Regions from separate parts of the Pseudoalteromonas sp. MMG012 genome, predicted to be linked through region 2. Evidence: predicted binding sites of a transcription regulator. Region 2 holds the regulator's gene; the other holds the start of a gene.
The links. Region 2 encodes FliA, which starts transcription of late flagellar genes. Its sites were predicted from a motif close to CTAAAGNTNNNNNNNNNNNNGCCGATA; they were not measured.
Positions count from the first base shown of each region.

Region 1: J8L97_RS00890 (flagellin) is a predicted target of FliA. The motif match lies at 18,019-18,045, and genes of this name have one in related genera.

Region 1 is NZ_JAGJEF010000002.1:8,542-28,695, reverse strand. It holds gene J8L97_RS00995 (hypothetical protein) at 1-345, shown strand, start outside; tRNA gene J8L97_RS00990 (tRNA-Arg) at 716-790, shown strand; gene J8L97_RS00985 (glutathione peroxidase) at 796-1,527, opposite strand; gene J8L97_RS00980 (flagella assembly protein FlgT) at 1,646-2,836, opposite strand; gene J8L97_RS00975 (LPP20 family lipoprotein) at 2,948-3,430, shown strand; gene flgN (flagellar export chaperone FlgN) at 3,489-3,917, opposite strand; gene flgM (flagellar biosynthesis anti-sigma factor FlgM) at 3,910-4,233, opposite strand; gene flgA (flagellar basal body P-ring formation chaperone FlgA) at 4,308-5,015, opposite strand; gene J8L97_RS00955 (chemotaxis protein CheV) at 5,156-6,088, shown strand; gene J8L97_RS00950 (protein-glutamate O-methyltransferase CheR) at 6,106-6,939, shown strand; gene flgB (flagellar basal body rod protein FlgB) at 7,021-7,431, shown strand; gene flgC (flagellar basal body rod protein FlgC) at 7,434-7,868, shown strand; gene J8L97_RS00935 (flagellar hook assembly protein FlgD) at 7,884-8,558, shown strand; gene flgE (flagellar hook protein FlgE) at 8,602-9,975, shown strand; gene J8L97_RS00925 (flagellar basal body rod protein FlgF) at 10,134-10,898, shown strand; gene flgG (flagellar basal-body rod protein FlgG) at 10,917-11,705, shown strand; gene flgH (flagellar basal body L-ring protein FlgH) at 11,721-12,404, shown strand; gene J8L97_RS00910 (flagellar basal body P-ring protein FlgI) at 12,417-13,511, shown strand; gene flgJ (flagellar assembly peptidoglycan hydrolase FlgJ) at 13,615-14,580, shown strand; gene flgK (flagellar hook-associated protein FlgK) at 14,582-16,606, shown strand; gene flgL (flagellar hook-associated protein FlgL) at 16,609-17,820, shown strand; gene J8L97_RS00890 (flagellin) at 18,139-19,101, shown strand; gene J8L97_RS00885 (flagellin) at 19,998-20,154, shown strand, end outside.
Region 2 is NZ_JAGJEF010000005.1:38,060-50,893, reverse strand. It holds gene J8L97_RS02885 (chemotaxis protein CheW) at 1-482, opposite strand, end outside; gene J8L97_RS02880 (chemotaxis protein CheW) at 507-1,298, opposite strand; gene J8L97_RS02875 (ParA family protein) at 1,307-2,077, opposite strand; gene J8L97_RS02870 (chemotaxis response regulator protein-glutamate methylesterase) at 2,157-3,299, opposite strand; gene J8L97_RS02865 (chemotaxis protein CheA) at 3,384-5,555, opposite strand; gene J8L97_RS02860 (protein phosphatase CheZ) at 5,571-6,353, opposite strand; gene cheY (chemotaxis response regulator CheY) at 6,373-6,756, opposite strand; gene J8L97_RS02850 (RNA polymerase sigma factor FliA) at 6,795-7,505, opposite strand; gene J8L97_RS02845 (MinD/ParA family protein) at 7,532-8,392, opposite strand; gene flhF (flagellar biosynthesis protein FlhF) at 8,385-9,902, opposite strand; gene flhA (flagellar biosynthesis protein FlhA) at 9,924-12,023, opposite strand; gene flhB (flagellar biosynthesis protein FlhB) at 12,167-12,834, opposite strand, start outside.

The DNA of each region.
Region 1 (20,154 bases), on a different contig from region 2:
TTGCATGGACCAGGATTAACTCTGAGCTTTTTCACACCAGAATGTACTTGGTGTAAAAAACAGCATCGTGTGTTAACCGAACTTGCAGTGATTTGTCGAGAGCTTAACCCTGTAATGGTAGGAATTAATGGGAATAAGGTAGGCTACAAACAAACTTTGCGACGTATGTCTAACACACTTCCTGCGATCGTAGCCCCTCAGGGGCTGGTTGCTGCATTGCCTAATTTATCTGTTCCCCGTGTTATTGTGATTGACTCAAAATGGCAGGTTGTTACCCACTTAGTTGGCTTTTCAGACGCTGAGATGCTGCTGGATATTTTACAGCAGAATAACATGTGTTCGTGATAAAAACAGGAATGAAATCATGGGATATACGAGGGGCTGTTGATCTTTTTGGTTCATTTTTTCAGCAGTATGACTAAATTTAATACAGGGTGGAGGCTGCGTAGCATAGTTATTCCATGTGAGTCTGCCGATAACATAGTAGAGAAGCCACTCAAGCACTGCTTACCGGCTCTTTTGAGTACTCCGTGTCTCTTTGTTGCTTAATATTCGCTTAGATTACTAGGCCACATATTAAGTGCCGCGATAAAAGCATGCTCAAAGAGAACAAAAATAGAACAGCAAAGATCAACAGCCCCTAATGTTCTATCAAAATTTTACGGTAAGATATTCAATTTTAATTGGAAATTGTTATACTTAAGATGTTTTAGGAGTCCCCGTAGTTTAATGGATAAAACAAGAACCTCCTAAGTTTTAGATGCAAGTTCGATTCTTGCCGGGGACGCCAGTATGTTATTTCTTTAAATATAATTCTAAATCATCAGACCCACCAATGTGTTCGCCAGCAATGAACACTTGAGGAACGGTATCTCTGCCACTCATTGCTTTGAGGCTGGTAGAGGTTATGCCTTGGCCAAGAGTGATCTCTTCAAAATTAAAGTCATGTTCTTTTAGCAAACGTTTCGCTTTTTCGCAAAAAGGACAGCCAGGCTTAGTAAATAAACTAATAGCTTGGGGCTTAATTTGACTCGGATTTATGTAATCCAACATGGTGTCTGCATCAGAGACCTCGAATGGGTCGCCAGGTACATCTGGTTCAATGAACATTTTTTCAATTACACCATCTTTGACAAGCATGGAATAACGCCAGCTTCGTTTACCAAAGCCTAAGTCATTCTTGTCAACAAGCATGCCCATTCCATCCGTAAACTCACCGTTTCCATCGGGAAGTAAGCGAATTTTATCCGCTTCTTGGTGTTGTGCCCATGCATTCATAACAAATGTATCATTGACAGATAGACATACTATTTCATCAACGCCATTTTTAGCGAAGGTACTGGCAAGTTCATTGTAACGTGGTAAATGTGTAGATGAGCACGTAGGGGTGAAAGCCCCTGGAAGCGAAAAAACGACCACGGTTTTATTTTTAAAAATTTCTTCACTCGTGATCTTTTGCCATTGTTCATTGTTACGAGTTGAAAAAGTGACCTGTGGTATTTTTTTGCCTTCGATATTCTCTAACATAGTACGCTCCTTAAATTTGATGTTGTCAGTATGGCAACATCTTACTTCTCAGTAAAATAGATTGAATGAATTAATGCAATCTGTTTTTTTGATAAGCATTTAACACTCAGAGTTTAGACTAGTTGAGGGAAAAGGTGTCATCTTCTTTGATAATCACTTTGACAATGTCGTTCAGCTGGATATTACTTAGTGGTCTCATATTTACGTTAGTCGTAATTGCTGTTTGGTCGTTAACCTGAAGCACCTTCAACTGATCTATTGTTTGTCTGTGGTTATTGAGTATCATCCCTTGTTGGGTTGTGAAATTGTTTTTTTGCATAATAGCAAGAGTTTGCCCAGGCTTAATGCCATGAACTCGACCTAAATTGATAGCTAAACGTTCACCATCAATATGTAGTATTTTCCCTTTAGTTGGCATACAGCCAATCGCGCTATTCAAGTCTTGGGAAACCTTATTAAAAATGCTTTGTATTTGGTCACCGTAATTTGATTGCCAGAATTCATCACTATATACATCAATAAGAGTTGTTTTTTCGAATGGCCAGATCCCCTGAACAGCATAGTGTTTTTGCCATAGTCTGTCTCGGGTCATCGCGTCATAAAGCGCAAAATCTACCTTAAAGCTACGTACATATTGGTCATCTTCCCAAAACGCATAGTCATTGTTTAGCTTTTTACCTTGCGCAATATCGGTGATTTGACTAAATAGTACATATTGACTGTTGCTATTGTTACTTAAGGTTTCGATAAGTGCTGGGTCGTAGTCAAACCTTTGAGAAAAAAAAGGGCGAACATTTATAGCGCTGTTGATATATGGCACAGCTTTAATTGCTGTAGCACGTTCCATCATTGTGTTGTACAGTCTTTGGGAGCTTGCCTTTGCGATGTCAAATATTTGACCAAGACGAGCTTGATGTGGTTGTATAAGTTGGCTCTGGGTGACGGTAACTTGCTTATTAAATTGTTGATGGGTGCAATGTTCTTGGGTTGCATATATATCTAAATGTAAAGTCACCATGTAATCGTTATTATTTTGTTCTTCACTGATCAAAGTGGCTTGTTGTATTTCTGCATGTGCTTTGACTTTCAATTGATCTTGGCTTAGCAAGCCATCAGCAACCGTTTGTACGCTGGATACTGTTGCGCCGGAAAAAATTAATGCTTGTGTAATCGCATCTTGAACTGCGCTTTTTCGAGCATCGGCAACGTTGCTATCTAATATATTTGCATAGCCTGTTACTTCGTACCACTCAGCTTTTGCCGCCATACTATATAATAATATACTCAAAAAAATGGTTAACTGATTCATGATTGATCTCCATTAGAACGCTTATAAATTAATACAGCAATAGATATGCCATATTTATTGGCAAGAAATGTGCATTAAGAATTAGTAACTAAGTTCTAGAGGCAATTAATAATGAAAATACCTTCTTATTCGATAGTGAACTCAAAATCGATTATTTTGATAGTGATACTATTTTGGTTAGCAGGTTGTAGTTCGATGTTCGATAAGCATATTGAATATAGTTATGTCGAGCCAGATAGTTATCCAGTCATTAAAGCAATCGGTTATGCGCCGCTCAGCGCACAGCCAGGTATGAATGATGCACAAAAAATGCTGATGGCGCTTAAGGTGTCCAAATTGGAAGCTTACCGAGAGCTTACAGAGCAGGTATATGGACAGAATTTGTCTTCAGAAATGACAGTTAAAGGAGCAATTGCACAAAACGATGGGCTAAAGAGCCAGGTCAAAGGTGTGATTAGAGGAGCCCGGGTGGTCAAGTCTTACGCCGTTGGGGATACTTATACAACGGAACTTGAGCTAGACATGAAGCGCGTGCATGATTTATATATTACACAAGTTAAACCAAGAAAAGTGAAAAGAGTTACTTACTACTAATAAAAGTTAATGGTACTGAACTTGACTCGAAAAATAGACAAAGGCGTAATTAAATTAACTATGCCTTAATATCTTTCACTAATTCACTATTACCAGAAATAACACTGCCATCTTGTCCATAGGTGATTGAGCCTGGAGTACCAATCAAAATTTCTTTTAGTTGTCGTACACTTAGTTGCGCATGATGCGCAGCTTTTGCATTCACATCATTCTTATTTTTACACTCTATTAATAGTGTTTGAATTTTTCCGGTTAACTCTGTTATTGGATCTTCTAGGTAAATCTCTGAAGGAAAGGTAGATAGTTCTTTATCAAGTTTCTGGATTGCAGTGAGGAGTGTTAGTTTTTCACGTGCAGCATCTTTGAGGCCATCACCCGTTTTGGATGCCAAAATATCAAGCTCCGAGTCTAACAACTGGGTCAAAGTGGTTAGATTTGAGATTTGAACTTCGAGTTTATGCATACATAGTTTAACGTGATCAGCCATACATATCGAACTCAAATGCCGCTATATTTTTTGCCAGCTTTTGTGCATCAATTTGATATTTGCCCTCACTGATAGCTTTCTTAAGCTCTTCCACTTTCTTACTATCGAATGCAGGAGCGTCTTGTGCTTTATCTTGCATGCTTTTCAATTGTTGTGCCTGTGGTGTTAAACTTACAGAATCAGTTGCTGCTTTTTGCGGCGTTTTAATATTCGATGCGGCATTTTGAGCCTCATTTTTTTGCAATTCAGCTTTTTGTTGCTTAACATTATTGAGCACACTATTTGGCTGTGCCTGACCTTTAATATTATTAACCATAATTTATTGACCCAAGGTTACTAAACACCATGTTTAGGTTATCGACTAATATACCTTTAACTTTAGCAAATTTTTTAGATATTAACCTCTACAGATTCAACATCTTTTACTCGAGCAGAAACTGTTTTTCCAGACTTCTGATTTTTAACGCGAATCTGCTCACCAAGATTACCATCTTGTAGTGCTACACCTGAAGTTTTTATTGTCAAAGTACGCGTTTTCGCGAAAATAGTAACCATATCGCCTTTACAAACCATACATACTTGGTGCGTACCGATAGGCATACCTTCTCGCAAAGTTCGTTTACTTTTACTTCCAATGAGTAGAGATAAATCTTCAATATACGCAGCTCGAACGAATTGTTTTGGTTTGTACTCAATTTTTAAGTGTCCTTTTGTGAGCAACTCTCCTTTAGATATTAGTTGGGTACTGACAATAATAGGGTACATTTCATTGATCCGTACGTGAACATATTGGGTCCATGTTGGCGCTCGGGTACAACGGATCTGAACAGTAACTTGACGATTAAAGGGTGGTTTAGCTGCGGTACTTAATTGCAAATCTTGTACACAGAATTTTGACGTGATCCGAGTATCTAATGGCAGTGTTGAAAACTTGGTTTTTACATCGGCTTTAGTTATTGTTTGTGACGCAACAAAATTTTGTGCTAATTCTTCTAGTTCTTTAGTGCTATAGTCGTTCGCAGATACTTGGTAACTGACTAGAATATAGACCATCGCGCAAAAAAACCCGCAGGTTTTGGTTTTTTTTAACAAACTCATGATGTTTCGACTATGCTTATCAGGGGAAACAAGGTATAAAGATTTTGCGTTAATTGTGACACCTCTTCAAGGTAAATCTTATCCTTAGTAGTGTAAGCAAATATCGTTCCGGCAAGCAGTTTTATATGTAGGAGATTGAAATGGCTGGTATTTTAGACTCGGTCAACCAACGAACACAGTTGGTAGGGCAAAACCGCCTAGAATTATTGCTGTTCAGGTTGAAGGGGCGTCAACGTTTTGGCATAAACGTATTTAAGGTACGGGAGGTACTGCAGTGTCCTCCACTTACTAATATGCCCAAGTCTAACTCTTATGTAAGAGGTGTAGCACATATTCGCGGACAGACTATCTCTGTGATAGATATGTCGCTAGCGGTTGGTGGTCCACCGATCGAAGACATAGCGAATTGTTTTATAATTATTGCTGAGTACAACCGCTCTGTTCAAGGCTTCTTAGTTGGCGCAGTTGAACGTATTGTAAATATGAATTGGGAAAAAATAATGCCGCCACCTTCAGGGGCCGGTAGATATTCATATTTGACAGCGGTAACTGAAATAGAAAATGAGCTCGTAGAAATACTCGATGTTGAGAAAATACTCAATGAAATTTGTCCGGTGAATACCGAAGTGAGCCAAGATATTGTATCAGATGGCGAGATGCAGAAAGACCTTGGCGAGCGTATCGTATTTATTGCTGATGACTCTGCGGTAGCTAGAAATCAGGTTAAACGTGCACTTGAACCATTGGGCGTTCAAACTGAATTAGCTAAGAATGGCAAAGAAGCATTAATTAGGCTGCGAGAAATTGCTAAAGATGATTGTCAAAATGACATAACCGAAAGGGTCGGATTATTGATTTCAGATGTGGAAATGCCTGAAATGGATGGATATACGTTAACCGCGGAAATAAAAGCGGACCCTAAGTTGGCGCCTTTACATGTTATCTTACATACTTCTTTGAGCGGTGTATTTAATCAGGCCATGATAGAGAAAGTGGGTGCTGATGATTTTATCGCGAAGTTTAACCCGGATGAATTGGCGACTGCGGTTAAAAAATGGGTTCACTGTGATTAATGAATGGCGGTAATACTTTGGAAAATAAGCATCTTCAGCAAAACGAGTACGATCAATTTAGAACCTTTTTAGAGCAGCAATGTGGTATTGTGCTTGGCGATAACAAGCTGTATTTGGTAAAGAGTCGCTTAGCACCACTCATGGTGCGTTTTAGTGTTCAGTCATTGTCGGAGTTGGTTGCAAAAACATTGAGCCCACATGAGCGGCAATTGCGTGCCGCCGTTGTTGATGCAATGACAACAAACGAGACGTTGTGGTTTAGAGATTCTTACCCATTCGAACTTCTTAAAACCAAGATTTTCCCAGAATTTAGTGAATTACGACGGTCGGTGAAAATATGGTCAGCAGCGAGCTCGTCAGGACAAGAGCCGTACTCAATAGGTATGTCAGCAAGTGAATATCAATCTAAAAGCCCTGGCGCTTTGAAAATGGGTGTACAGGTTGTAGGTACTGATATTTCAAACACCATGCTTGATATGTGCAAACATGCTGAATATGATGCACTGGCTCTTGCTCGAGGGTTATCATCCGAACGTCGGCAAAAGTTTTTTAAAGACAGTGGTAACGGCATGGCACAGGTGGTAGAGCCTGTAAAGAAAATGGTCAATTTTAGACATCTAAACTTACTTGACTCGTATGCTTTGATGGGTAAGTTTGATGTTATATTTTGCCGTAATGTGCTGATTTACTTTTCCCCAGAAGTGAAAGCAAAAATCATAGCTCAATTTGCCCAAGCTCTAAATCCCAAAGGGTATTTGTTTCTTGGTGCATCGGAATCAATGGCGGGCTTGAGTGATGAGTTTGATATGATCCGTTGTAACCCTGGAATTATATACCAGAAAAAACAATAACTTAAGGCGGTTTTTGCCGCCTTTTTATTTTGGCCTAAGAATTGCTTTAACTCCATATAGTCAAATTTTTGGAGTTACGTTATGGCGATTAGTTTTGATAAAGCCTTAGGTGTTCACCCCCAGACAATAGCCATCCGCTCTCAGCGAGCAGAAATATTAGCAAGTAACATTGCTAATGCGGATACCCCTGGTTACAAAGCAAAAGATATTGATTTTGCACGAGCATTTAAAGCGGCAAAATCTAACCAGCAAAGTGGCAATACAATGCTGCGCACCAATGACAAACATCTCTCCGGTGGTACTAAATTAAACAGCGGTGTAGAGCTATTTCGTAATCCAAATCAAACAGATACGGGCGATGGTAATTCAGTTGATATACAAGTGGAACGAAACTTGTATGTACAGAATGCATTAGAGTATCAAGCAAGTTTGCAATTTCTCACAGGTAAATTTAAAGGGTTGAAAAAAGCCCTAGGCGGTCAAGGAGCTTAATTATGAGTTTATATAATGTATTTGACATAGCGGGTTCAGGAATGAGTGCGCAAAACATACGCCTAAATACCACTGCGAGTAATATTTCTAACGCAAATAGCATTAGTTCAAGCCAAAATGATGTGTATCGAGCAAGGCACCCTGTATTTGCAGCTGAACTTACTAAAGCAAATGAATTACAAAATGCAAACTCAGCAGGCGCATCAGTGGGAGTTAAGGTATTGGGGATCGTTGAAAGTGATAAACCACTTCAGGTCGAATATAGTCCCAATCATCCAAGTGCCGACAAAGATGGGTATATCTATAAACCAAATGTGAATGTAGTTGAGGAGATGACAAATATGATTTCCGCTTCACGTTCGTATCAAACAAATGTTCAGGTGGCAGATGCAGCAAAACAAATGCTGAGTAAAACTCTGCTACTTGGTCAGCGTTAACGGGGGCACTAGCCAATGAATAGCGAAGTAAGTCAAACGTCCAGTCATATTGATTCGTTACGGTGGCCAGATAAACAAAAGCCAGTAGAAAAAGATGATACGTTAAAGCAAGAGGATTTCTTTGCCTTGCTTACCCAGCAGTTATCTTATCAAGATCCGAGTAAACCTGCTGATAATGACCAAATGATCGCACAAATGACGAGCTTTACAATGGCGGAAGGTATTTCAAATTTGAATACAAAATTTGAGTCTTTGTCTGCATCAATGACATCCAATTCTGCGTTACAAGCATCAACCCTAGTTGGTAAGAAAGCGTTACTTGAATCGGATACTTTGGAGTTAAGTGCTAGTGGTTCAGCGAGAGGCTCTATTATTTCAGCTAAGCCGGCGGAGAAATTGGTCGTAAATATCTACGATGAATCAAACCAGTTAGTTCGCTCTATTGATATGGGGGAACAAAAAGCAGGTGCAATTAGGTTCGAGTGGGATGGTAAGAATGGGGATGGTGAACCAATGCCTGAAGGGGATTATGAGATAAAGGCAGAAGCAAGTATTAACGGTGAATTTACCAGTTTACCGACAGCAACCTTTAAAAATATCGATAGTGTCAATGTTAATGGCGCTAACGGAATAATCATCAACACAAAAGCAGGCGCAGTAAGACTTACTGACGTCGCTGAAATCGCTTAATTCAAAGTTTATAGAATAGGCCTTACGTACAAGAGGTAAGAGTATGAGTTTTAATATTGCATTAACAGGTTTAGCGGCTGCTCAAAAAGATCTGGACACCACCGCAAATAACATCGCAAACGTAAATACCACAGGCTTTAAAGAGTCTCGAGCTGAATTTGCTGATGTTTATGCATCATCAGTATTTAGTTCAGGAAAAACTAAAAATGGTGATGGTGCGCAAACGACAATGGTTGCACAGCAATTTCACCAAGGTTCATTGCAATTTACAGCCAATTCGTTAGATTTGGCAATCACTGGTGAAGGTTATTTTGCTACGAGCTCTGAATTAGGCTCGCAGGATTATAGTTATACGCGAGCTGGTGCATTTAAGTTAAATAAGGATAACTTTATCTCAGATGCGCAAGGTAATTTCTTACAAGGCTTTCCTGTAGACCCAAGCACTGGTGCAACTACATCGGTGAGTTTAAGTACTGCATCGGCAATGCAAATCCCTGATGCATCAGGAGCTCCGAGAGCGACAACTAATGTATATTCTTCGTTTAACCTTGATTCAAGAGCGTCGCAACCAACAATTGCTTTTGATCCAACAGTTGGTGCATCGTTCAATAGTTCAACATCTACTACGGTGTATGACTCGTTAGGTGAACCTCATACGGTACAGCTTTACTTCAGAAAAACAGCCACAGCAAATAATTGGGAGGTATTTGGTACCATAGATAATAAGCCTTTCACGTCTGATGGTACAGCGGGTACTGGTGGGCCACATCCTATTGCAGGGTTTACATTCGATGCAACAGGCTTACCTAGTTCGACGATCCCATACTCTGCTGCAGGGGTCGCTGGTACAGCGGTACCGGTCGTTGCTGGTGGGACGTTTGGTGCACTGCCCTTACCTAGTGGCGCAGGTACAGGCCTTTCAACATTGTTAACTAATGGTGCTACGTTTCCAGCTCCATTGAATATGAATTGGCGCGATGAAGCGAATACCACCAACAAATTACCGACTCAATATGCGAGTCGCTTTGAAGTGAAAGCACTAGAGCAAGATGGCGCAACAGTAGGGCGTTTAGCTGGGGTCGATATTGGTGCAGATGGTAAAATTGTTGCCTCATATAGTAACGGTGATTCAACATTTTTAGGCCAAGTGGCTATGGTTCGCTTTTCTAACTCCCAAGGGCTTCAACAAGTGGGAGGCACTTCTTGGAAAAAGAGCTTAACCTCAGGAGAGCCAATTGCGGGAGAGCCAAACTCCGGAACGCTCGGGTCAATTAATTCTTCGGCGTTGGAACAATCAAATGTAAACTTGACGAATGAGCTTGTTGATTTGATAAGTGCGCAGAGAAACTTTCAGGCGAACTCCCGAGCGTTAGAAGTGAATTCAACATTACAACAAGCAATATTACAGATTCGATAACGAACTAATTCTAAAGGCCGCATATGCGGCCTTTTTATGTTTCCCTCCTTGGTCCGCCATTAACTCTATTTACCTTACTCACCTACAATCTACCGTCAAAATTTAACTGGCATTATAATTGCATTATTCTTTATATGATGAATTTTTAGGTCAATGCAATGGATAAAATGCTCTATATCGCTATGTCTGGTGCGAAACAAAACCTGCATGGTGTGGCTATTAAAGCAAATAATTTAGCCAATGCAAATACGACCGGGTTTAAGTCAGATTTTGCTCAAGCACGTTCCATGCAGGCATTTGGTGAAGGGTTACCGACTCGGGTGTTTGCTATGCAAGAGCGGCCTGGTACGAATATGACTAGCGGCGCGATTGTTGAAACCGGGCGAGATCTAGATATCGCGGTGTCTGATAAGTCTTGGATAAGTGTCATGGATAAAAGTGGCAAAGAAGCTTATACCAAAGTTGGGACGCTGAATATTACTGCTGATGGAGCGCTGGTAACTAGTCATGGGCGTCAAGTTGTTGGTGAAAGTGGTCCTATTATTTTACCTATTCCGGTAGAGAAGGTGACATTCAGCGATGACGGGTCGATTCAAGTGCGCCCTCAGGGGGCACCTGCAAACTTTTTGGAAGTGGTAGATCGTTTAAAGATCATTGAAGCAGATAACACCAAATTAGAAAAAGGAAATGATGGTTTATTCAGGCCAAAAGAAGGCTCGCTAGATGATGGTTTATGTGGTTTTTGTGATGTATCACCCACAGCAAAAGTAATGAGCGGAGCCTTAGAAATGTCTAATGTAAATCCTGTGCATGAGATGGTCGATATGATTAATCATCAGCGGCAGTTTGAAATGCAAATGAAACTAATGAAAACAGCAGAAGAAATTGACGAACGTCATGTATCACTGCTGCGTATAGTCTAACGAAGTGAGGTATATGTTATGAATCCAGCGTTATGGATCAGTAAAACCGGCCTAGATGCCCAGCAAACTGATATATCGGTAATTTCGAATAACCTCGCGAATGCTAGTACTGTAGGTTACAAGAAGAGCAGAGCAATTTTTGAAGATTTACTTTATCAAAATATTAATCAGCCTGGTGGTCGTTCGTCACAAGATACAGAGTTACCCTCAGGACTAATGCTCGGTGCGGGGGCCAAGGTTGTTGCAAACCAAAAGAATTTCTCCCAAGGTAATATGCTTAGTACTGAAAACTCATTAGATTGGATGATCCAAGGTCCTGGTTTTTTTGAAATTCAAATGCCAGATGGCACCATTGGGTATAGCCGTAATGGCCAATTTACGACCGATGAGAATGGTAGAGTGGTTACTTCAGGTGCAGGTTTCCCTGTGCAACCAGAAATGAATGTGCCAGATGATGCTAAGTCGATCACAATTTCACAAGACGGCGAAGTATCTGTGAGAGTCGCAGGGCAAGCACAAAATACGGTTATCGGGCAATTAGTTATAAGTGACTTTATTAACCCATCAGGTTTAGAGCCAATGGGTCAGAATTTATATACGGAAACAGCGGTGAGTGGAGCACCAGTGCAAGGGAATCCGAGTGCAGATGGATTAGGTTCTATTGTGCAAGGAGCATTGGAGACATCAAATGTCAATGTGACTGAAGAGTTGGTCAACTTAATTGAAACCCAGCGAGTCTATGAAATGAACTCAAAAGTGATTTCTTCAGTGGATGAGATGCTGAGTTATATCAATCAGCAGTTATAAATTTTAGGAGGTTGTATGCGTGCTTTATGTATGATTGTGGCGGCATTGATTTTGCTTTCTGGTTGCGTGTCGACACAAAATAGTGAGGTTGTGCGTGATGACCCTTATTATGCACCTATGTATCCAGAACAAGATTTAGAGCAAGTCGTTGCGACAGGGTCATTATTTAATCCAAATCGTTCGAATGATTTATATGCAGATAAGAAAGCGCTACGCACAGGCGATATTATTACTGTTGTACTAAGAGAGTCAACACAAGCATCTAAAGCAGCGAACAGTGAAACCGATAAAGAAACGGATTTAAAACTAGATCCTGTATTAGGCTTTAATGGTACGCCGGTAAATATTGGCGGAGACAATATTCAATTTGGTTTAGGGTCCGAGTCATCTTTTAAAGGTGACAGCAAAGCAAATCAATCAAACAGTTTGTTTGGTAACATTTCTGTCAATGTGATGCGGGTGTTACCCAATGGTAATTTGGTGATCCGAGGAGAAAAGTGGCTTACTTTAAATACAGGGGAGGAGTTTATCCGCCTCGAAGGTCTCGTTCGAGCAGCAGATGTTGCTGCGGACAATACGGTTGAGTCAAATCGCATTGCGAATGCCCGTATTCAATATTCAGGGAAAGGGCAAGGCCAAGAAGCACAAAGTTCAGGCTGGTTAACTCAATTCTTTATGAGTACGTTGCTACCATTTTAGGGCACAAATATTATGAAACTATGTCATCTATTCTTATCTGTATTATTGATAACGCTAGTACCAATAGCGAAGGCTGAACGGGTCAAGGATATAAGTATGGTGCAAGGCGTTCGCTCTAACCAATTAGTAGGCTATGGCTTGGTTGTGGGTTTGCCTGGTACGGGTGAATCAAGTCGTTTCACCGAACAGAGCTTTAAAGCAATGTTAAGTGGTTTCGGCATTACTTTGCCGTCTTCTTTGAAACCAAAAATAAAGAATGTGGCGGCTGTTGCAGTTCATGCTGATTTGCCCCCTTTTACTAAGCCCGGCCAAACGATTGATGTAACTGTGTCTTCAATAGGCAGTGCGGGCAGTTTACGGGGAGGTACGTTATTACAAACCTTTTTAAAAGGGGTGGATGGTAATGTATATGCTATTGCTCAGGGAAGTATGATTGTTGGTGGTCTTGGTGCGGAGGGCTTAGATGGCAGCAGGGTGGTCATTAATACGCCCACCGTTGGTCGAGTGCCAAATGGAGGAACTGTTGAACGTGAAGTTAAAAGCCCATTTACACAAGGTGATTTTATCACTTTTAATTTGAATAGCCCTGATTTTACAACTGCTAAGCGTCTGGCTGATACAATCAATAATTTGGTGGGTCCTAATAGTGCTAAACCGATGGATGCGGCATCTATACGTGTAATCGCACCAAGAGACCCGTCTCAGCGAGTTTCTTATTTATCGACTCTAGAAAATCTGGAGTTTAAACCAGCAGATACAAGTGCAAAAATTATCGTAAACTCTCGCACAGGTACCATAGTGATAGGTAAAAATGTCAAATTACAGCCAGCAGCAATTACACATGGTGGTTTGACAGTGACAATTGCTGAACAGCAAAATGTCAATCAGCCTCAGCCTTTGGCGGAAGGGGAAACCGTTGTCACTAGGCAAAGTATTATTGACGTAGATACGGACGATTCTCGTGCTTTTGTGTTTGACCCAGGTATTAGTCTAGATGATTTAGTGCGAGCTATTAATGAAGTAGGTGCAGCTCCTGGCGATTTAATGGCTATTCTAGAAGCACTAAAGGAAGCTGGTGCAATAAATGGTCAATTAGTTGTCATTTAAAAAGTTACTATTAATTAATATATTAGCCCTAATTAGTTAGGGCTTTTTATTGGCTTGAATCTTGCTTGTTAAATGTTATGAATAGTTAAGTGTCATTAAGCCGATGAATACAAATCCGTTAGAAAAGCAGAATTTCTTTGATTTGAGCGATTTAAATAGCTTGAGAAAAGATGCACTGAAAAGCGGTGGCGATCCAAACGCCTCTGATGAAGCGCTAAAAAAAGCGGCACAACAATTTGAGTCAATTTTCACCCAAATGTTGATGAAAAGTATGCGCAAAGCGAATGAGGCGATGGAAGATAAAAATAGCCCTTTTAACTCTAGCGGCGTTAAATTTTTTGAAGAAATGCATGATCAGCAATTATCAATGGATTTGTCCAGTAAAGGCAGTTTGGGGCTGGCAGACTTAATTGTTCAGCAGTTATCACCCAACGCACAGGGTTATACGCCGGCGTCAGTATTACGTACAGGTGCTGATTTTGAGAGTGACCGACGTGCTGCAGGGGAATTACTCGATAAGCAACCTTCGCATGTGAACGCGACCTCATCTACTACAAGCGAAAGTGCATCATTTAACGACCCAGAGTCTTTCGTATCAACCATGTGGGAACACGCAAAAACGGCTGCTCAGAAAATAGGGCTCAATCCAGCTGTAATGGTTGCTCAAGCCGCATTAGAGACTGGTTGGGGGAAACATATCATTGCTAAAGCAGATGGTTCGAGTAGTAATAATTTATTTAATATAAAGTCAGACAAAGCGTGGCAAGGTCAAAGTGCCAAAAAACTGACTTTAGAGTTTGAAGATGGTTTGCCAGTGAAAAAACAAGCGAGTTTTCGTGCCTACGACACAATAAAAGACAGCATGAATGATTACGTGGATTTCTTACAAGGAAACCCTCGTTATCAAGACGCATTAAAAAAAGTAGCGCAACCCGAGCAATATTTATCAGCCTTACAAGATGCAGGTTACGCCACTGACCCACAATATGCAGCCAAAATAAAGAATGTACTACAACGTAGCGACTTAAAAGAAATGCTTACATCGTTGGTTCGAAAGGGAGTGAATTAAGATGTCGTTCAATCTAATGAATATTGGAACCAGTGGAATTAGAGCCAGCACTGAGCTGTTACAGACCACAAGTAAGAATATTTCCAACCTGAATACCAAAGGGTATATCCGTGAGCGTACTGAGCATTCGACCATGGTTGGCAATCAAGTCGGTCGTGGTGAAACGGTTCGTTTAATTAATGAGTTTGCGCAGAAACAGTTGAATCGTGATATTTCTAATAAAACGTATTATGAACAATTTGTCACCGAGGCCTCTCGTGTCGATACATTGTTTGCCGAAGACTCAAATAGCTTAAATAAGAGTATTAATTCTCTGTTTAATAATTTACAAGAAGCAATGAATCAACCATCTTCAAGAGTAACCCGTGGTTTATTTTTAACCGATGCAGAGAACTTGACGGAGCAAATGGATAGGTTGTCTGGCATTGTATTTGATCAAGGTAATATTGTTAATCAACAGCTTGACTTGTTTGCAAATGAAGCGAACAACCTAATACAGAAGGTCAGCGATTTAAATGCACAAGTTGCATCGTTAAATACCCCAACAGGTACGAAAGCGTCGAGTTCAGTATTAAATGAGCGGGACCAAGCAATCAGTGATTTAGCGGAGCTGGTGGATATTGAAACATTAGATGGTCCTAATGGTGAAAAGCTCGTGTTTTTAGGTTCCGGCCAAGCGTTAGTAATGGAAAACGGTACATTTAATGCGTTTTCACTTGCAGGGGATCCTGACCCGAATGTACGAGATTTAAAATTGGACGTTAAAGATGGCCAAGCTGTAGCGCTTGAGGTCAATTCGAGTACATTAAAGGGAAAAATTGGTGGTTTGCTGGCATTTAGAGATGAAATATTACAGCCAGCGCAAAACCAGTTGGGTCAAATAGGGATTGCATTGGCTGACGCATTTAATGAGCAAAACAAAAAAGGCATGGATTTAGATGGTAATTTAGGCGGTGAGCTATTTAAAATTCCAACGACTACGGCGTTTCCGTACAAAGGTAATAATGCAGGTACTACATCTGTTGTTACGGCGACATTAGAAGCGGGAAAAGGTAAAGATATTCCAGCAACTGACTTTATAGTTAATTATCTAACGGCAACAACAGTAGAAGTGGCTGCCGTTGATAGCAAAGGAAATATAATCGGTACTGCGTCAACTGGAAACATTACACCCCCAGGAAATATCGTGTTTACGGGTCCAGCAACCCCGCCTGATACATTCGGATTGGAAATATCTGTTTCAGCGGGCACAACGAACCCAAATGACCGTTTTTTAATAAAGCTCAATGCCCATGCCGCTGCGAATATTGAACTGGCCACAGATAGACCGGAAAAGCTGGCTTTAGCTGCGCCAATTAGAACAAAAACAGATGCGGGTAATACGGGAGATGGAAACATTACGGTTGGAACTGTTTCAAATACTGGTACTGGTAGTAATTTCACGGCTGGGCCACCCCCGAGTTTGACAAATGGGACAATTACGTTGCAAAAAACAGCGGTGGCCAATCAATACACGGTTACCGATGGCAGTGGTACCGTTACATTTTTAGCGCCTCCTCCCGCAGAAAATATCTTATCGACAGCTGGTGCGCCATTTAATGGCTATGGGTTTGATTTTAATATTGAAGGAAACGTGAAAGAAGGAGACTCCTTTCAAGTGGAATTTAATACGGGGGGCTTTGATGATAACCGCAATGGGTTAGCATTAAGTCAATTGCAATCCAGTGAATTAGTACGTGAAAATGTCATAACGACGACAACAGCCGATAATTTGCAAACATTCAATGAAGCATATGCAGGATTAGTCACCGATGTTGGTGTAGTTGCTAATCAAGCAAAAACAAATGGTGCGGCGTTTGAAGCATTAGCAGCACAGTCTGAAGCTTGGTTCGAGTCAATGTCTGGCGTTAATTTAGATGAAGAAGCCGCAAATTTATTGCGTTTCCAGCAATCTTATTCAGCGTCTGCACAGATCATCTCTACCGCTAGAACTATTTTTGATACATTATTAAGTGCAACGAGGTAATTATGCGTTTATCAAATAACTTAATGCACAAAACAAATTTAAACTCTATTTTAAATAACCAGCAAGAGGTAAACAAAGCGCAGCAACAGGTTAATACACAAAAGAGGGTATTAACAGCCTCAGATGATCCATCTGCGACAGCCCGCGCTTTACTGTATACAGATAGAATTCAAACCAATGAGCAATACACTAAAAGCTTAACGATGTTGAATAGCCGACTTAAAACACAGGAAAGTGTTTTAGATAATATTAAAGAGTCGGTAACCCGAGCGCATGTACTTACTATCCAAGCTGGTAGTGGTGCTTTATCTAGTGAAGACCGAGCAGGGATATCCGAAGAGATCTCTTCAATTAAGGAAACTGTCCTCGATTTGATGAATGCGAAAACGGAAGATGGACGATATATATTTTCCGGATATCAAGATAATACTCAAACCTACTCCTTTAATAGCACAACGAGTCAATATGAGTACAACGGCGACCAAGGGCAGCATAAAATAAAGGTCGCTGAAGGTGTAGAGATTAAATCAAGTGACAATGGTTTTGACACATTTGAAAATGTACCTAAACGTTTAGATATTGATCGGGCTACCATTGCACCGGGTACGGCGAGTGTCTATGTGAAAGAGCAGGGGCAATTTGACTCTTTCCATAAAGCACAATATAACGCCAGCCCTGCAGCACCAGCGAATGCGAATACCATTACGGTTAATTTTACATCGCCAACAACCTATGATGTATTGCAGGGTGGGGTTGCACTTAAGTCGGGTACGTATGCTGATGGAACTGCCAATATTGATGGTATGGAGGTTAAACCTAATGGTGCTGCAAGTATCACATTTAACTTAGAGCAACCAAAAAAGGAAAATGTACTTAACACGCTAAATAAGTTAGAGGCAGCACTTAACGATTCCTCGCTTAGCCAAAATGATTATGAGCAAGTATTAGCTGATTCGCTCGTAGGTTTAACTAATGCTAAAAACCTAGTGTCACAAACTCAATCTGGTTTAGGTGGACGATTGAATACTGCGCAGAGGATTGTCGATGCCAATGCTGACCTCGATATAAATAACAAAGCAGCAAAAGCAACGCTTGTAGAACTTGATATGGCAGAAGCGATAACTGAGCTGACTAAACATGAAACGGCATTGCAAGCTTCACAAGCTACTTTTGGCCGCCTGACAAATTTATCATTGTTAGAATATATTCGATAAATCTAATCATCTAGTTAGGCTAGCCCTGCAACTAGCCTAAGCTGGTATTTCTGCAATTAACACGATAATGTATTGATTAATATAAAAAATATTCAGCGAAAAGAATATTTAAATATAAAGAGGGTACTTTTAGCTCTTTCCCGATTAGTCTTTTTTCTTATGATAAATCATTGCGTTATATTTTTTTTAAAAAAAACTCTAAAGGATTTTTTAACCTTTCCGATAACTTAAGTAACCAAGCTGGAGAGATAAAAAACATCGAAGGCTTAAAGTTATAAGTTTGAGAGTAAACACAAAGTTTACATCGGGAGAAATATCATGGCACTTTATGTAAATACTAACGTAAGTTCATTGAACGCACAAAGACAGTTAAATAATTCAGGTAACTCGCTTGATGTATCATTTAAGCGTTTATCTTCAGGCTTTCGTATCAACAGCGCAGCTGATGATGCAGCAGGTCTTCAAATCTCAGACCGTTTGAGTTCTCAAATCAACGGTTTAAACCAAGGTAACCGAAATGCAAATGACGGTATCTCATTAGCTCAAACAGCTGAAGGCGCGATGGATGAAGTTACATCTATGTTCCAGCGTGTACGTACGCTTTCACAACAAGCAGCAAATGGGTCAAACACTGATGAAGATAGACTGGCGATTCAAGAAGAAATTCGCTCATTGTCTTCTGAAGTAAACCGGGTTGCAGCTGATACAACGTTTGGTGGTCAAAACCTATTAGACGGCACATATTCTGCAAATTTCCAAGTTGGTGCTGATGCAATACAAACGATTGGTTTTAGTATGCAGAGTGTCGGTGGAACAGCGAATAGTTTAGCGGGAAACAACGGTTTTACTATGTCAGGTATTGCTGGTGTTGCAAGTGGTGTAACAGGGGCATCATTAAGTACTACAACGGGCACAATTAGTACAACAGTTGGCGCTTCAGCAGATAACACGGCATTCTCTGATGTATTTACGGCAGATGGAATTTCAGTGTCATCTCAAGCAAATGCACAAGCAGTAATGGCGGGAATGGATGCGCTTATCGCAGTAGTTGATAAGAAACGTGCAGAGTTAGGTGCGGTACAAAACCGTTTCCAATCTACAATTCGAAACCAAGCGAATATCTCAGAGAACTTGTCAGCTGCGAAATCACGTATTAAAGATACGGACTTTGCACAAGAAACTGCAAGCTTAACTAAAATGCAGATCTTGCAACAAGCAAGCCAAACGATTTTGAGTCAGGCAAACCAACGTCCACAAGCAGCTTTAAGTTTACTAGGATAATTTCGAACGGTAATTTGGAAGTTGGTGTCCGTGCTTGATGGGGTATTAACACGGACACCGAATTGGATAACAAAGCGGAGGAGCTTAAAATCCAATAGCGTTCATCAATTCAATGAACAAGTATTTATAAGCATAAGCTATGCCAATGTTTATGCTAATTTATTGACACTCACTCTCAAACTTTAAAAAAAGGGGCCTTAGGCTCCTTTTTTTTATTTAAAATCACGTCGTTTTTGTATCTAAACTTAGAGCTAGTTTATTAATTTATTGAAAGTGGCAGCTTATTGCCATAGCCCATCAAATATAAATACCCTTAAATTTACTTTCTTATATAGATGGAGATATTCTTATTAGTAGATGTAGGGCATTTCACTTGATGGTATTGCAACTTCCCCTAAATATGCATACTGGTAGAGGTTATGATTGAACAATAAAATCGCGTCCCGGCGTTTTATTGGAGAACTTTCGCGTTATCTTTGAACTTTTTACCAGTAAAATTGATAGAGGTAGATATTACCGGTGCAAAACAGAAGTTGTGGCAAATAGAGTTTTAGCGTTTTTTTGAATCTATAAGAGAATTAAGTTACTTAGGCCCAAATCAAAAGGATTTTACAGCACGAGAATCGTTCGACCTCCCTCATCTATATAAAGCACCTTTAAGTAATAGGTGTGTTTAGCTGTGATGCAGATTACCCCAAACAGATGTTTTTATATTTTCATATTCAATACTTGGCCTGTCTTTTGCTTTATTACTATTGAATGGTACTAAAACCATGCAAATGGCAGTTTTTTGCCCCATCGGCAAAATAGGTTTGACGATAAAAATTGCCACTTTGTATATAGACAATTGAAGCTGATAAATGTTCAGCTTTGACTTGAAATAGAGAGAATGAGTTATGGCTTTATTTGTAAATACTAACGTCAGTGCATTGAATGCTCAGCGTCAATTAACCAATTCAGGTAATGAATTAGATACATCATTTAAACGTTTGTCGTCTGGCCTTCGAATTAATAGTGCAGCCGATGATGCTGCTGGCCTTCAAATTTCAGATC
Region 2 (12,834 bases):
TCATCCCACTCATCATCATTGAGCAGCTTATTAAGGTCAACTAAGATCAGCAGCTCTCCTTCTCTATTCGATACACCTTGAATGAACTTAGCACTCTCTTCAGTACCTATATTGGGCGCACTATCAATTTCAGAGCTTCGCAAGTATACAACCTCTGCAACACTGTCTACCAAAATCCCAATTACTTGTTTTTCGGCTTCAATAATTACAATACGAGAGTTATCTGTTACCTCTGCACTCATTAATCCAAAGCGAGCGCGAGTATCAATAACCGTAACAACATTACCACGAAGATTAATAATACCTAATACATAGCTTGGTGCACCTGGCACTGGTGCTATCTCTGTGTAACGCAATACCTCTTGTACTTGCATTACATTAATACCATACGTTTCGTCTTCGAGTTTATAAGTTACCCATTGAAGAACTTCATCGTTACTATCAGCATTCTTGTCTGCAGAAAGTAGTCTATCTTGGCTCATGGTTTTACTCCATAAAGATCTTAGTTACTGCTCTCGACTATCGAGGCCTTGCTCAAGCAAGCGGTTTAAATTATCGACATCAATTAAGGCACACATTTTCTTTTTTATAACACCTGCCAACCAAGGTCGTTTGCTGTCACTCGTGCGCCACTTTACATCATCTGGTTGTAACGTAATATTATTAACTAGGCTCTCAGCCAATAAGCCCCATGGGCTATCGCCCAGAGTTATCAAATACTGATAATCTAAACGCTCCTCAAGTTCTGGTGTAAACTTTTCCGGCATAACCCACCGAGCTGTATCTACAACATTTAGCTTTTCTTCGCGGTTTAACATCACTCCTTTAAACCATTTAGGTTTTCCGAAAAGTTGATTTATTTCACCTAATTGGTGAATTCCGCCTAAAGATTTCAACGGTACAGCGAGTGTTAATCCAGCAACTTCAAAAAATAGTGCTTGAAACTCGTCTTCTCCATAAGCATCTCGAGCACTCACGGCATGATTTACTGTGTCAGCTGCTTCTTTGATAATAGTATTATTTTCTGGTATCTCAAGATTTTTTGCTTGTAGCTCAACGATTTCTTGAGGTTCAACCTTTATTTCAACTGACCTTACCTTTTCAACTTCTGCCGCTGTCTGTGTTGCAACTTTCGTTGAGGTCGGTTCAATTTCAGTAACAACTTCATCTACACTTTGTACTTGCTCTAATAATTTAGCTACAGGTGCAAGTTCTTCTTCTTGAAGAGGTTCTTCCGTTAGTAAAGCCCCTAAATATTGCTTCATGACTTTTTCATTAGCAAATAAATGCTTACTCATTTATACCTCTATTTTGCCTGATGCAGATACTCTAGCAACGCTTGATATGCAAACACACCTCTGGATTTAGGACAGTACTCCACTGGTACTTGCTGCGCCAAACTAGCATCGCGAAACTTAGTATCTACGGGGATAACCCCTGGCCATACATATTCTTTGTAATTGGCTAATAGTGATTTATAAGCTTCTAATGATGCTTTAGTCCTTTTATCATACATTGTAGGCACAATAGTATATTGATAATCTTTGGATTGCGAACTTTGCATCAATTCCATGGTACGCATCATACGATCTAAGCCTTTTAATGCTAAAAACTCTGTTTGTACTGGGATAAGTATACGCTCACTTGCAGCAAGGGCATTAACCATTAAAACACCCAATACAGGGGGGCAATCTAAAATAGCATAATCATAATGCTCGCTAATTTTTGCCAGCGTTTTTTTTAACACCAAGCCCATCCCCGTGCGATTGCCCATACTTCTATCTAATGTCGCGATTGCCATTGTTGCGGGCAAAATATCCAGATTATCAATTGTAGAAGGGCACAACGCTTGCAAAATTTCCTCACTTTGCATCGCTGAGCCTCGCGCAAAAATATCATAAACGCTCACCTCTAACTCTTCTGAGTCGATCCCAAAATAATAAGTCAGTGACGCGTGCGGATCTGTGTCTATTAATAATACACGCTTTCCTTGCAATGCGAGTATACCACCTAAGCTCACTGCGGTAGTGGTTTTCCCTACCCCACCTTTTTGATTTGCGACTGTCCAAATCTTCACAATATATGTCTATTCCTAAACGCGATGCCTATTCACAATAAATTAATTGCCCATTACGTACGCTGTTTCTCGCACATTATTAGCACCCTACCTCTTTTGCAACTCTCATCGCAACATCTTGGAGTGCTAAACTCTCAGTTGATAAACCAGCATTAGTAACAGCTTGAGGCATACCGTAAACAACACATGTTTTTTCATCTTGTGCCCAAATAGTAGAACCTGCTTGTTTTAACATTCTTGCCCCATCCCGACCATCGGCCCCCATACCTGTTAAAACTACGGCCAATACATCCCCTTGGTATGCCTTAGCTGCACTAGCAAAAGTAATGTCTACACTCGGTTTATAAGTAATCCTAGGACTCTCATCCTCAAATACTTTCAATGTTTTAGAGCCGCCTCTGGCTTCCACCATCATCTGCTGTCCACCAGGCGCTAAATAAGCGACACCAGGAACGAGTCTATCGCCATTTTTAGCCTCTTGTACTTTTATCTTGCAAAGACTATCAAGACGCCCAGCAAAAGCTGGGGTAAACGCTGCAGGCATATGTTGAATCAGCAGAATTGGATGCGGGAAATTAGCAGGGAGTTGAGTTAAAATAGTTTGTAAAGCAACAGGTCCTCCTGTTGAAGTACCAATAGCAACTAACTGGTAGCGTTTTCCTGATGCTTTTACACTTGTCGAAGTCGTCGTTGGCGAAGAGCTTCGACTAAAGCTCCTATCTGGCTGTGCTATTACTGGTTTAGCTGATGTCGTAGGCCTCGAATTTAATCGACTACTCCCCTCAGTCGCTGGCGCTCTTGTTGTTGGTGCCACACGATGAACCCGCCTACGGCCAATCTCTTTAACTTTTGACTGTAAAGATTTAATCGCCTCTCCGCTATTACGTGCTATGTCTTCAAATTTTTTCGGTAAAAAATCTAGCGCACCTGCATCCAAAGCGTCTAACGTTGCACTAGCACCTTCTCTTGTTAAAGATGAAAACATCAATATTGGTGTCGGGCTCGCTTTCATAATCGCTTTAACTGCGGTTATCCCATCCATTACTGGCATTTCAACATCCATTGTGATGACGTCAGGTCGAAGCTTTGCAGCTTTTTCTACTGCTTCTTGTCCATTAACAGCAAAATCAATAACCTTGATATCACTGTCTTTTTCTAATATTTCACTGACACGACGACGAAAAAAGCTCGAATCGTCTACTACTAATACTTTAACTGCCATTGGCACGCTCATTCTTCTCTGCGGATCTGAAAAGTGGTGCACTAGCACCACTTCAATCAATTTAACTGTAATCTACAAACTCGGTTACTGACCAGCGTAATGTTTCAGCATATTTGGTACATCTAAGATCAACGCTATACCACCATCAGAGGTTATTGTCGCGCCAGCCATACCTGGAGTACCTTGCAGCAATTGGTCGAGAGGCTTAATTACCACCTCTTCTTGGCCAATCAAAGAGTCAACAACAAATCCAACTTGCTGCGTACCTATTTGCACTATAACGACATGACCTTCCGCTTTTCTGGTCGTTGTATCTGCGCCTTTTACTAACCAATGCTCCAAATAAAACAGTGGAATAGCTTTTTGTCTCACGATGATAGTCAGCTGTCCATCGACAATATTCGTTTTTGTTAAATCTAAATGGAAAATCTCGCTAACACCAGCAAGAGGTAATGCAAAAGTTTGCTCACCTACAACAACCATTAAGGTTGGTAGTATCGCTAGCGTCAGTGGTACTTTGATTTCTAAAATAGTGCCAACACGAAGCTCCGATTGAATATTCACGGAACCATTGAGCTGAGTAATTTTAGTTTTTACAACATCCATTCCAACGCCACGGCCTGATATATCAGATATTTCTTCTTTCGTTGAAAACCCTGGTGCAAAAATTAAATTATACGCTTCGGTATCAGATAAACGGCTAGCCTGATCAGAATCAATAACCCCTTTCCCAATCGCTATTTTCTTAAGCTTTTCTGGATCCATACCTGCACCATCATCTCTGATGGTTAACAATATATGATCTCCTTCTTGGGAGGCTGATAACGTAACCGTACCCGTTCTTGGCTTGTTTGCTGCTTCACGAACATCTGGCATTTCAATACCATGATCGACTGAATTTCGCACTAAGTGAACGAGTGGATCTGCTAACGCTTCAACTAAATTTTTATCTAAATCAGTCTCTTCACCTTCCAAAATTAAATTAATATCTTTTTTCAGGCTTCGAGCTAAATCCCTAACAACGCGAGGAAAACGACCAAACACTTTTTTAATTGGCTGCATCCGAGTTTTCATTACCGCGCCTTGTAAATCAGCAGTAACAACATCTAAGTTAGAAATAGCTTTACCCATAGTTTCACTATTTGTATTGTTAGCTAAACTCACTAACCTATTTCTAACCAAAACTAATTCACCAACCATATTCATGATTTGATCTAAACGTTTTGTATCCACTCGTACAGTTGTTTCTGCTTGCGCAGCAGCTGGTTTTTTAGCCACTGGCGCTTTCGCTGGCGCAGCCTTAGCTTCAAGTTTAACAACTGGTTTCGGTGCTGGTTTTGGTTTTGGCGTTGGTGCTGGCGTAGCCGCTTTTGGAGGCTCAGGTTTTTGTATAGATTCATTCTGTTTAGAAGGTGCTTCTAACTCTGTTGAACGTGGAGCCCCCCCCTTGCCATGAAGTTCATCTAATAATGCTTCAAAATCATCATCATTGATTTCATCGTCAGCGTTATCACCTCCGACAGCCGCACTTGGCGGTGACGAATTTCCTGTAGTTGATGATTCCGCCTCTATATTACCAAAACTACCAACGCCATGTAATTCATCTAGTAGACTATCAAATTCATCATCACTTATATCACCATCACTGCTGCTCGCAGCTGGCGCTGGCGCTGGAGTAGGAGCTGGTCCTTGCCCTGATCCATGAAGTTCATCCAATAAATTTTCAAATTCATCTTCTGATATCTCATCAATACCACCATCATTTTCTGTAGCAGGCGCTAAGTCCGCCTCAAATAACACATCATCGACAGGTGGTGTACTAACCGGCTCGGGCTCGGTTGCAACAATTGGCGCTTCATCTTCTGATTCTGGTCGACTTAATTGATGTAACGTCTCTAATAATTGAGGGTCTGCAGGCTCTGGTTTTTCACGATTTTGAATATGCCCAAACATCTCATTAATGGTATCTAATGACTGTAGAATCACATCCATCAATTCGGAGCTAACGCCTCTTTGCCCTTGCCTTAATACATCAAACACATTTTCAGCACCATGACATGCATCAACGAGTTCGGTCATACTTAAGAAGCCGGCTCCGCCTTTGACAGTATGGAAACCTCGGAATATGGCGTTCAATAACTCCTTATCTTCAGGATTGTTCTCCAGTTCTACCAGTTGTTCTGATAATAGCTCTAGAATTTCTCCTGCTTCAACAAGAAAGTCTTGTAAGATATCTTCATCGACTTCAAAGCTCATGTACCTACTCTCCTATTAGAAGCCTAAACTAGACAATAAATCATCTACTTCATCTTGCCCAGAAACCACATCATCGCGAGTATCCGCATCCAATATGGGGCCTTCGGGACCTGATATAGCATCTATGTCTACTTCAGTTGCTTGAACTACCGCTTGCTCAGCGATTACGTCACTTTCTTGGGCTGGTAGTTCATCAGTCGTACCAAAAACGGTAAGCATATGGATAAGGTTATCTTCAACTTCCCTGACAAGTTCAATAACACGGCGAATAACTTGACCGGTTAAATCTTGATAATCTTGTGCCATTAGCACGTTAGTCATCAGGCCCTGTAACTCGTCAGTACGAGTTTGAGAGCCCTGCATAAAACGATCTAGGTCATGACAAAGCGTTTTAAATTCACCGAGTTGGATATCTCGGCTCATTAAACGATCCCACGTAGGCTTTATCTCTGAGATCTCGTCACCTAACTGTTGCGCTAAAGGTAAGCTAGCCTCTATTGCATCCATTGTTTTGTTAGCTGCATTCTCAGTCATTTCCATGACATAATTTAAACGTTGTTTAGCGTCAGGAATGGCTTCAGTCGTCAAATCAGCAAGGCGAGTATCGAGTTCGAAACTTTTTAGAGACTCATGCAATTGACGGGTTAATTTACCCACCTCCGCAAACAACTCGGACTGTTCTTTATTCGCAGCATCCAGTATAAGTTGGTCTGCTTTATCTTGCTCACCTTGTTCCAAATAAACAACAAGTTGTTTAGCTTGCTCAAGGGTGATTTGAGGCACAGAAGGCGTTGACATAAGCCTCTCCTTCTTATTGTTAACCTAAACGTTCAAACACTTTTTCTAACTTAGTTTTTAGCGTTCCTGCAGTAAACGGTTTAACTATATATCCATTTACACCAGCTTGCGCAGCAGCTACTATCTGCTCTTTTTTCGCTTCTGCTGTTACCATCAGAACAGGTATGTGCTTTAAACTATCGTCAGCCCTAATTGCACGCAATAAATCTATTCCTTGCATACCTGGCATATTCCAGTCTGTTACAACAAAATCAAACTCTTGATTTTGAAGCATAGGAAGCGCCGTACTTCCATCATCAGCTTCTTGTACATTTGTAAAGCCTAAGTCTCTAAGTAAGTTTTTGATTATTCTCCTCATTGTAGAAAAATCATCAACCACGAGAATTTTCATGTTTTTATCCAAAACATCCTCCAGTGAGGTTTCAACCTATTATTTTTACTCTAATTGACCCAGTCATTGATTTTAGCTTTGAGCTTTATCATTGCCTGCCCATGGATTTGGCTAACACGAGATTCACTAACATCAAGTATCTGGCCTATTTCTTTTAAATTCATTTCGTCGTTATAGTAAAGAGAGAGTACTAAACTATCCCTTTCTGGTAGCGATTGTATCGCTGTCAGCAACGATTCATTAAAACGTTCATTTTTAACGTTATTAAAAGGTTTGTCTAGCGATAAATCATGGTTTGCAGGAGTAATCACGTCTTCATCAACGCCTAAATCCTCGATACCGATAATTTTACTCGCATTTACATCATGTAGAATATGATGGTACTCATCTAACGTAATATCAAGTTTTTCAGCAATTTCAATATCTTTTGGTTCTCTTCCCAACGCAGATTCAAGGAAAGATATCGCTTCAGCCACCGTCCTGCTGTTTTTATGAACAGAACGTGGAGCCCAATCGCCTCGGCGGATTTCATCCAACATCGCGCCCCGGATCCGAATACCCGCGAATGTTTCAAAACTTGCCCCTTTACTGGCGTCAAAGTTTTTTGACGCCTCGATGAGACCAATCATACCTGATTGAATTAAATCATCTAATTGAATATTTGCAGGTAGCCTTGCCAATAAATGGCATGCCACCTTTTTTACAAGTGATGCATGACGTTCAACCACCATGCTCAAGTGTTCTGTTGTTTGATACCCCATCGCTTTACTCACCGATGATGCCATAGTTACCCATTGACAAGTTGTTCAATAAAAAACTCTAAATGCCCTGATGGCTGATGTGGTATAGGCCATTTAGCGGCCTTGCTTGCCAGCCCACGAAATGCAACCGCGGCTGGAGACTTAGGAAATAGCTCAACAATTGTTTTTTGACGCCGCGAAGACTTTCGCATGTTTTCGTCATACGGAACTGTTGCAACAAGCTCAAGTGCCACATCTAAGAATCTATCCGTCACTTTAGACAGTTTAGCAAATAACTCTTGGCCTTCTCTTAAACTACGCACCATATTCGCAACTATTTTAAATTTGTAAACGCCATGCTCTCTGCTTAAAACTTTAATCAATGCATAAGCATCTGTAATGGACGTTGGCTCATCACATACAACGACCATTACGTCCTGTGCTGCTCTAGAGAAGCTTAGCACCATATCCGAGATACCGGCGGCAGTATCTACAATTAAAATGTCAAATTCAGTATTTAACTCACTAAATGCCCGGATCAACCCAGCATGCTCTGCCGGTGTAAGCTCAACCATATTCTGTGAGCCGGATGTCGCAGGCACTATTTTTATGCCTGCTGGCCCTTCAACTAAAATCTCATCTAGCTCACATTCGCCCGATAAAACATGAGATAAATTCTTTTCGACACGCAGACCCAACATGACATCACAATTTGCCAACCCTAAATCAGCGTCTAAAACTAATACTCTGTTACCTTGTTGACCTAACGCTATAGCCGTGTTCAAAGACACATTGGTTTTACCCACGCCACCCTTACCACCAGTAACGGCTATGACTTTAACACCATGGTTATTATTTTGATTCATCCTACGCAGGCCACTTGCTTGATCTAAAACTGTGTTAATCATACATTCCTACTGTCTGAGACGCCACTGCTTCGCGCCTCGAATGTTGTGCTTTTATTCTCTTTAAATACAATTGCTCAGCTTTTTTGACTAACTTTTGAGCATTTGCCACTCGAATGTCTTCTGGCACCCGTTGACCATTAGTAAGATACCCTATTGGCAAGCGATTTTGAATCGCAATACTGATAATCTCACCTAAACTTAGACATTCATCAAGTTTTGTGAAAATACAGCCACTTAAATTTACTTTTTGAAAGTGACGGACCGACTCTTGTAAAACATGCATCTGTGAAGTCGCACTTAATACTAAATAACTTCTAATATCAACTCTTGCACTACGCATTAAAGTATTTAATTGTTCTGTTAATCGCAAATCTCTTTGACTCATTCCTGCTGTGTCTATTAATACTAGACGCTTATTGCGTAAATGATATAAAACTTCTGCTAATTCATTGGCATCTTTTACTTGCTTTACAGGACAACCTATAATCCGGCCATATGTCGCTAACTGCTCATAAGCACCTATTCTATACGTATCTGTCGTAATTAGCGCTACTTTGTCAGCTCCATATTTTTGTGCGCCTAATGCCGCAAGTTTTGCCACAGTGGTTGTTTTACCCACACCAGTTGGACCAACTAACGCATAAACACCACCTTGGCGTAAGATATCATTATTGGTTGTATGCATTTGGTTTACGACCATATTAAGCAATGCATTCCATGCTTCTTTGCGCGAAACATCATCTGGAATAAAACACGCCATTTGTTCCGCAACCTCTGAATCAATCCCCATACCTTGCAGGCGATCAATTAAACAGGCTCTAGTAGGATCTCTGCGTGCCATATCTTGTTGCATCAATCCGGAAACTTGGTGCTCTAACAACTGACGAATTGCATTCATTTCTTCGCGCATTGACGTCATTTCGTCTGGCTGGACTTCATCTGACTGTTTAACTATATCATCACCAAATCCAGACTCTAATTCATCCTCAAACTTCCAATCAGCGTTGCTTTCAGTGTGACGAGCTGAAATATCCATTGGTTTTGATTTCGTTGGTCTAACATGACTTTGTTGAGTCGGCGCGCTTTGACGCTGTCCCATTGAACCATATTGACCACCGACTTCTGCATGCTTATTGAATACTTGGTCTGTATCAATACCAGATTGCGAAAACATCGATGCCAACTCAGGAGAACGGGGACGAGGTGCTTGGCGCTCTAACAGAGCTTGCAAGCTATCTGCAACTTGAGCTTGTGGCTCAGGCCGTGCTCTTTGAGGCTCTGGACGTATAAATCTAGGCGGTTGTGATTGCGGTTGCGTAACCGTTTCTGCTAGATTTTCTGAAACCTGAGGTTGTTTCACTAGTTCTCGGTCATTATCTACCGCTGCAACGATCTCAACACCATCTGCCAACTTTTTATTTGACATGATTACAGCATCAACGCCAAGTTCTTCTTTGACTTCCTTTAATGCTGTGCGCATATCTTTAGCAAAAAAACGTTTAATTTTCATGTTACAACCCCTTGAGTCCTATTATTGTCCAACTGAGCTCACAATCTTGATTTGCCTTTCATCTGGTACTTCTTGATATGACATCACTCGAAGTCCAGGTATTGTATGTTTAACAAATCTTGAGAGCACACTTCTCAACATACCTGAGGTTAATAAAATAGACGGGTCACCTAACATTTCTTGCGTTTGATGCGCTTCTCGTAACGATTCTTGAAGCCGCTCCGCAAGGCCTGGTTCGATACCTGCCCCTTCATCACCTGCGTTCTGAAGTGACTGATGCAACATCTGTTCCAACTCAGGCGCCAATGTTATGACAGGGATTTCTTCCGCAGCTCCTACTGCATCTTGAATAATCAATCGTCGTAACGAGATTCGTACAGCCGCGGTGAGTACATCTGGGTCTTGACTACGAGGACCATACTCTACGAGCGTTTGAATTATTGACCGCATATCTCTAATTGCGACCCCTTCATTAAGTAAGTTTTGCAATACTTTAACGATAGTCGTGAGAGGTAATACATCTGGCACCAAACCTTCAACAAGTCTCGGATGACTTTTCGCCAAAATATCTAGTAGGTTCTGAACTTCCTCATGACCTAATAGTAGTGATGCGTTATTAGTCAACAGTTGGCTTATATGTGTTGCTACGACAGTTGCAGCATCAACGACTGTATAACCAAGAGAATGCGCTTCATCTTTCTGTTCGGGTTTAATCCATACAGCCTCTAAACCAAATGCTGGATCGGTTGTAGCAACACCATTTATTGGACCAAATACCTGGCCCGGGTTAATTGCAAGCTCATCACCATGCTTTAATTCCCCATCTCCGGATCCCACTCCCATTAAAGTAATATTGTATGCATTGGGGTCTAACTCTAAGTTATCTCTAATATGTACTGGTGGAACCAAGAACCCCAGTTCTTGAGAAAGCTTTTTACGAACACCTTTGATTCTACTTAATAGTTCACCACCTTGTGCTTGATCTACCAACGGTATTAGACGGTAACCAACTTCAAGCCCAATAACATCCACAGGCTGAACGTCGTCCCAACCAAGCTCTTTTTGATCTTGTTTTCGAGCTGCGATGTCACCACCTTTGGCTTCTTCCGCTTGTTTAACTTCCTCTGCTTTTGTTTTTTGGGACTGAGTGTAATACGCCAAATATCCGAGTAATGCACCTAAACTCAAAAATGCAACATGAGGCATCCCTGGTACAAGTCCCATAACAATTAAAATTGCAGCAGCTATTGATAATGACTTTTCATTACCAAGTTGGGCCTTAAATTGATCTCCCATATTGTGAGATTCATTTTGTCTAGTAACAACAATTGCAGTGCCGATAGATAGAAGCAACGATGGTAATTGCGCCACAAGTCCATCCCCAATGGTGAGTAGAGTATAAACCTCCATTGCTTTACCAAACCCGAGATTGTGTTGGATCATACCAACAAATAAACCACCAATAATATTAATAGCTAAAATAACAATACCTGCAATAGCGTCCCCTTTTACAAACTTACTGGCACCATCCATTGACCCGTAGAAATCAGCTTCACGGGTTACTTCTTCTCGCCTAGCTCGAGCATCGTCTGCACTAATAAAGCCTGCATTTAAATCTGCATCAATCGCCATTTGTTTTCCTGGCATTGCATCTAATGTAAATCGTGCTGACACTTCAGAAATACGCCCGGCTCCTTTAGTGATTACAACAAAGTTAATAATAATTAGAATTAAAAAGACCACTAAGCCGACCGCGTAATTTCCGCCGATGACCACTGAGCCGAATGCTTCAATTACTTTACCAGCCGCATCACCACCATTGTGCCCTTCAAGCAAAACAACTCGTGTACTCGCGACATTTAATGCCAATCGCATAATTGTTGCAATAAGTAACACTGCTGGAAACATACCAAACTCTAACGGTTTCATGGTGTAAACAGTTACCAATAGAACGACTAGTGCTAGCGCGATATTAAAAGAAAATAAAATATCTAGTAGGAAAGGAGGCAGAGGTAAGATAACCATGCCTAGCGCAGCCAGAACCATTAGAGGGGTACCTACACCCTTTGCATATTCTTTCTTATCTCTATTGATTTGCTGTAAAACTGCTTTAAAATCCATAACTTAGTAACTACAAAATATTGACACTGACTAGTACAAAGCAAGTTATGCGCCATAAAGTTACTAACCCTAAATTTATAAGGTAATGATGAAAAATGTAGAGCATAAATAAATGTTACGCTTGTCTAAAAAAACCGTGAAGTTTAATGTTTCAACTCGTTGGGAATAGGTAGATCGTCATTAAGCGCTGTCGGTCGCTTGCCTCGGCCCTTTTGAAAGCGCTTTAACTGAAATACAAAAGCGAGTACTTGTGCTACGGCTGTAAACAATTGATCTGGTATTTGCTGGCCAACTTCAGTGGTATGGTATAAAGAACGTGTTAAAGCTGGTGATTCAACAATAGGCACTTCATTACCTATTGCGACCTTTCTTATTTGCATGGCCAGTTCATCAACACCTTTCGCTAGTACAATGGGCGCACCGGCTTTTTCCGTATCGTATTTTAATGCAACGGAATAGTGCGTTGGGTTAGTAACAATCACATCTGCATCAGGCACATCTTGTATCATACGACGCTGGGACATCTCTCTTTGAGTGCGACGGATACGCGCCTTAATTTGTGGATCACCTTCCGAATTTTTATATTCATCTTTTACTTCTTGCATCGTCATTTTAAGCTGTTTATGGTGATTATAGCTTTGGTAAGGAGCATCTATGGCTGAAATAATAATTAACGTACAACTTAACGCTAAAAACATCCATGCCAAGATTTCTAATGCGTGAATGATGCTACTGGGGATTTGCTCGACACTTAAATGCAATATTTCATAAAAAAAAGTGTTTATCAAGTAAATAGCAAAACCTGCTACCA